2 regions of the Dehalococcoides mccartyi 195 genome follow, and region 1 is predicted to be linked to the other one. Evidence: riboswitches for the same ligand, from Rfam matches in the RefSeq annotation. Region 1 holds a riboswitch; the other holds the start of a gene.
What was found. Region 1 has a riboswitch for cobalamin ahead of DET_RS00725 (zinc-dependent dehydrogenase). Riboswitches for the same ligand answer to the same signal wherever they lie in the genome.
Positions count from the first base shown of each region.

Region 1 (3,140 bases):
CCGCCAGAAAGAATACGGAGAAGCCGCAGGGTTTCGCGTTGTTTATCACCCGAAGTAAGAATATCCTCCGTCCGGCCGGGTTTTAAACCAAAATCTGCCGGAGACAAGCTGTAGTTAATAATCTGCCCGTCTTCGCCAAGCTCGGCAATGCGGCTTTCGCCCAAAACGGAAAGTTCATCCATTCCCCGGCCGCCGGGGGCAGAGCCGTAGATAACCAGGGCTTTTTTATAACCTATCTCACGCATCACCTCGGCCACCGGCTGCAATAGTTCGGCTGAATATACCCCCCTGACCGCATAACGGGGCAAAGCCGGGTTTGCCAGCGAACCGGCAATATTAAGGGTAGTCCCGAAACGTATCTGGGAAAGGATACGGAAAAGAGCCTGGGGGTGAACTTTGGCGCTCATGCCGTTAAAAATGCCTATACCCGCCGTTTCAATACTCCGCCTGACGGTCTCCACGTCTGTTTCCACGTCAACACCCAGTGATTCCAGCATATCAATAGTCCCTAAGCTGCCGGAAAGGGCTCTGGCACCGTGTTTTGCCAGTACCACCCCGCCCGCCGCCGCCACAATGGAAGCAGCCGTGCTGATGTTAAAGGTCTTCAGGCTGTCCATGCCCGTACCGCAGTTATCCACCAAAGGTTTATTTACCAAAGGCTTAACCCTTACCGTATCCTGCTCATATATAGCTTCCCAGACACCGGCTATCTCCGGTGCTGTTTCACCCTTGGCGGTTAGGGCGGCCATAAAGGCACCCTGCTGGAGGTCAGGCTGTTCATTCCGCATTATCTGGCAGAAACAGTCTTTTACTTCTTCACGGTTAAGATTTTCCTTTGAAATAAGGCGGCTTATGACAGCCCCGAAATTTTTTACCCTGTTTTCGTCCACTTTTGTTTCCCTCTTTTTTATTAAAATTTGATAATGGTTTTAAGGCCTTTTAGCTTTTCCACCCCCAGAAAAGCCTCCTCTATATCTGAAATACCCGTTACCCGGCTGATAAGCCTTTTTACAGGTATAATCCCATCCGTTATCAGGCTAAGCGCCCGGGTATTATCCGCTGGAGTAGAGCCGTAAGAGCCGCTCAAGGCCAGCTCCCGGTAATGGATAGTGTTGGCGTCCAGGCTGAATTCAGAACGGTCTTTAGGCAGACCGGAAAAGAAATTTATCCGCCCGCCGGGGCTCAAAACAGAGGGCAGCTCTCCCACTTCTACCCCCGAACTGGCAATCAAAATCACATCTACCCCCGCCCCCCCGGTCTGCTCAAAAACCCCCTGCCTGAGGCTGGTCTTTGCCAAATCTATCACCCCGTCAGGGCAGGCCAGTTCCGCCCCACACACCCTGTCAGGCAGGACTTCGGCCATAAGCACCTTTTCCGCCCCGTTATGCCGGGCGAGCATGGCCTGTAAAAGACCTAAAGGCCCAGCCCCCAGCACCAGCACCCGGTCTCCGTCCCCCACCCGGCTAACAGACTGGCTGTGGATACAGCTGGCAAGCGGCTCAGCCAGAGAGGCTTCTTCGTCTGAAACATTCTCAGGTATTATGTTAAGCCCGCCAGGCAGGCTTTCAGGGGGAAGTGCCATATATTCGGCCAAGCCCCCGTCATAATTAAAACCGATTATTTTCACCTGCCCGCACAAATTCTCCCTGCCCTGCAGGCAAAGCGGGCAGACCCCGCAGGCAATACCCGGATAAACCTGCACCCTGTCACCCGCCTTGAAATCAGGGTGTTCAGAGCAGGCTACCACAGCGGCTATTTCATGCCCCAGTATCCGGGGATACTTAAGGTCACGGTGTCCCCGCCGGAACATCTTTACGTCTGTGCCGCAGATTGCACAGCAGGCTACCTCCAAGAGCACACCACCCTTGGGGCAGGACGGAGTGTCCACCTCCGCCAGGCTAAGTTTAGCCGGTTCTTCCAGCAAGACCGCTTTCATATTTCCCCCCATAATAAAAAAATCCCCAAACCACCAAGGTTTGAGGATTAAAAAAAATAAAACCCCAAACCTTTCGGCTCAGGGATTTACCATTTCCCACGGCCATTTTCCGCGAAACTCTATACCGGCAGATATTCTGGCTTACGGCTCAACCTACTCACCGGGCCTTCCCGCTTCATTTTAATGAAACAGTGGCGTATTCCAGTTTTCGTCCCCGTATACAGCGGCGGGACCGCACCTGATTCTAACAGGCTTCCCTTTTAAGCTTTTGTTACAAAGCACCGGCAGACCATATTCAATTAGACTTGATTTTAATTAGTTATTTCTGTTTTGTCAATACTTATTTTAGCCGCATTTTGCCCAAAAAACAGCTGCTTCAAAAGCCGGGTGGATAAAGAATTAAATGGGTGGTAGAATAGAGCAGTTTGGCTCACAGGTGAGCTTGCAGATTGACAATGTACTATATGTTGCAAGTATAATATCAGGAACTAGGTCTTTTAAATATCGGCTTAAATATTTTGTAGAAGAGACATATATGGCCAAAACAAAAGCACCTGCAGACAAAATGGAACCGGCTGAAGAAATCAAACAGGACGGCAAGGTAGTTTCTACCAAGCGCACCGCCGGCAGTGAGTTTTTCTGGACACAGAGCCGCTGCACCGGATGTAACCGCTGTGCCAGCATCTGCCCGGTAGATGCTATCAAACTGGACAGGGATAAGACACCCACCAAACGGGTCGGCACCGCTCCCTGCACCCGCGCCTGCCCCGCCGGATTGGATATCCCCCGCTATGTCCGCTTTGTAGCTGAGGGCAACGCCCCGGCTGCCACTGCTGTTATGAGAGAAAAGATACCCTTCCCTTCAGTGTGCGGTTATGTCTGTTTCCACCCCTGTGAACTGGAGTGCCAGCGCCAGAAATTTGACGAGCCTATTGCCATTCGGGCTTTAAAGAGATATGCCGCTGAAAATGACGACGGCAGTTGGAAAAATAACCTTAAAATTGCCCCTTCCACCGGCAAAAAGGTAGCTATTATCGGTTCCGGCCCAGCCGGGCTTACCTCAGCCTACTTTTTGACCCTGCTGGGGCACGAAGCAACTATATTTGAATCTATGGAATACGCCGGCGGCAAGATGTTTTACAGTATACCCGAGCATCAGCTGCCCAAAGATATACTCAATAAAGAAATTAAGGCCATCACCGAC
Region 1 is NC_002936.3:121,635-124,774, reverse strand. Features, by position in the region: gene trpD (anthranilate phosphoribosyltransferase) at 1-890, opposite strand, end outside; gene DET_RS00725 (zinc-dependent dehydrogenase) at 911-1,936, opposite strand; cobalamin riboswitch at 2,045-2,237, opposite strand; gene DET_RS00720 (4Fe-4S binding protein) at 2,472-3,140, shown strand, end outside.

Region 2 (3,140 bases), 180 kb from region 1:
ATTTATGGTAACCTTGCTTGCAGTTTTTAAAATAGTAATCAGCTTGCTACTGCTGGTCAGCAGCTGCCTTTCAGCATTGTCTATTGATTGCCCCATATCAAGTATCGGGCATTTACCCTCTTCCGCCGGGCAAATGAACTTATGGCAGGAATGGCCTATAATCTCGGATGCCTCTGCCCCGATAAGATTCTGGGCCGCCTGATTTATATTCATGATTTTTCTGGACAAAACATCTATCACTACAATACCTACAGGCAAGGTATCGATCTGAATCGTATCCAAGTTATCAATCATGGCTAGAGTCCCCCACAACAATCCGCTACTTATAGCCATACTAATATTACCATACAAAAAAAACAAGTACAATTGAATAATACGGCTAACATTTGTGTAAGATTTTATAGACAATGGGGTTACATTCTATATTCCGGCAGTTAAAGCCTTGCTGAAGGTAATAAAAGAGTTTATAAGAGTATAAGAATATTAAATAATGAAGAATCGGATATTTTATTTGGTAAACTGGCACGGGATTTACCGTATAATTAACATCAATTTATTTTATAAGATCACCCTCCTGATATTATAAGTTGTCTTAATAGACCTGCCAAGGTATACAACGACTACCTAATCCATACCAGACCGGCTATGACATTAGCTTGATAATTGAGGGCGTTTGAGAATAAATAACTATAAAACGAATTCAAGATATTAATAAGTAATCTGGAATCTATATTAACATTACTAACTATTCGGCTATGAATATTTAATAAATAGCGACTATCTAGTATCCCCGGCAGTTTCTGACGGCCTGTTTGACTGCCTGAGTTGCAGCTTTGGCCATCATCTCCCCCAGTTTGGTATGACCACCCACATAAGTATATTTATCATCCCCGCCTGATACGCTGATTATCTGGTCTGTTCCCGTTCCGGTTGCCTGCCATTCGGGGTGTACCGCACTCCGTATATCCAGTTCCTGTAAAGCTACATTCTTAGCCTCGGTCAGTGTGATATACGACGAAGCAAGCGTGGGTGTCTCCAGAGTAGAGCCGGTAAGCAGGATAATATTTATCGTGCCTATCTTCTCAAACTTGCCATTTCGCTCTATACCGCTTGCGGCATCACAGCCTATCCGCATGGCGTTGGTCTTGACCCCGGCAGTAGCAAAGGCAAGTACCCAAAACTCTTCATAACTTTCTTCCGCCCAGGCTATTTTGTCCTGGTCTACTCCAGTAGATAAAAATGAGACTTTATCCAGGTCTGTGCCGTATCTCTCAAGGACTTCTTCCAGCACTACCGAATAGGCTGTCTGCCAGTCTGATGAGTTGTCGTGCATGAAATCCCAGAGTTCAGGGGGTATGTGGGTGTTTAAGATATATCTGGCCTTACCCAGCCCGGTGCGGGTGGAGAGTATATTCCTTTCCTCCGGCAGTTCTATTACCAAAGTATTGGTGGACGCACCCAGTGCCTTATGATAGACAATGCCTGCTTTTACCCCGTGAAAACTGCCCAGTTCTTTATAACAGGTATCTGTTTTCAGTTCAGATATCACCTTTGTTCCCTCCATATCAGCCTTATTCCCTTTCCCCGTAAAATATGCCCCCTCCGGAATACAGGAGGGGGCTAATTATCTTTAACTCCGCACCTGCTCTTTCCGTAGTCACCGGAAGGGCAGTACCTGAATCCGGGCGCTTTGCTGGCTTGCTCTTTTCCCCGCTCACAGTAGGCGCTACTGCTCCGGATTTTCACCGGCTTTCTTTCCCGTTTCCCCCTTTGAATCCAAGGGGATTTCAGGTAATACTTATATTAACTTTGGGCCTTGATACGTCTGGTAACTAACTGCCAGCTGACCAGCATAAGGATTATCGCCGGTAAACCGGTAACCAGCAGGAACATATAGGCTGCCTGAGAATAAAACTCTTGGAAAGCTGTATAGAAATTCTGAATAGTAAATAGGAATAGTATCAGCCCGGCTATACCTATAATCCATTCATAAAGGCGCAAAGATATCCCTTTCTGGCCAAGTTTATTAATCAGAAATGTAAAACCTACGCCTAAAGCGATACCTATGAGCATCCATATGAGAGTATACAGAGACCACATATTTCTAACTTCCTTTCTAGAAAATAAGGCTATTGCCAGTCTTTATAAATTGGTTTCAATACCTTCAAGCGGCCAGTATTTATCAGGTTCAAACCAGAAGTTGTCCCACATATTCTGGTCTTTGACTATGCCGTAACCAAAGGCATGGTCCATATTGGCAAAAAAGCCGTTGAAGATACCTGTCTGAGAAACTACGCCTTTAACTACTTCGTGGATACTGGACTTGATATCCTTGCTAAATACGCAAGAAGCTACGCAAGCCGCACACCCATGTTTACCAGAAGTCACCCAGAAATTGTGGCAGGCAAAGTCGTTGTTAGGCCAGACCTTTTTACCGGATAGATTAAAGTATTCCGGTATAAGCTTGGTCGGATTGGAATTAGCATCATCAGCGGGAGTAATCTCATAGGTCGGTTCACGGAAAGTCGGTATAGCTGAAGCAGGGCAAGCTTTGGCACATAATCCGCAATCCCTGCAGAAACGATTAGCCCCGAAGTCTATGGGATTAGTAGTGGGTAACGGGAGATCAGTGAAAAACACCTCCACCTTACGAATTAATGGACCACAAGATGGGGTTATTTGCCCTCTCATACGCCCCAACTCACCTATCCCAGATAGTACTCCGAACGGCACGTTATTCCAGGGGCCCCAGCCTGAACCTGCAGTAGTATAGCCAATGGCATGAATAAATCCTCTGAAATGGATATCAAATGCAATTGAACGAGCATAAGATTTGGCAGTGGTAGCATCCGCCCTATAGCTCGGCGCCATCAAAGCCGGATTTCTAGCCTCGCGTATTACAACTACTATTATGTTGTTGCACTTTTCTGGGATAACCATTTTTTTATCTGTTTCGTATGGCTGATCAACATCTTCCCAAACTACTTCTTTGCCATTCTTATCTGCCAGAATCGGTAAAACGCCGCATGTCTTATGTACAAGTTTCTTGGTATATTCATCTGCCTTCAAGTAGCCCACTTCAGCCCCGCCGCACCATCTAGCAGCCATGCGGATTAAAGCTGCATTCTGTTCGGGTGTGC
Region 2 is NC_002936.3:299,256-302,395, reverse strand. Features, by position in the region: gene DET_RS01810 (sensor histidine kinase) at 1-294, opposite strand, end outside; gene DET_RS01805 (adenosylcobinamide amidohydrolase) at 782-1,549, opposite strand; cobalamin riboswitch at 1,662-1,805, opposite strand; gene DET_RS01800 (hypothetical protein) at 1,804-2,100, opposite strand; gene DET_RS01785 (reductive dehalogenase) at 2,143-3,140, opposite strand, start outside.
Region 2: linked by a shared signal. The riboswitch ahead of DET_RS01805 (adenosylcobinamide amidohydrolase) and the one ahead of DET_RS00725 (zinc-dependent dehydrogenase) in region 1 are both predicted to bind cobalamin.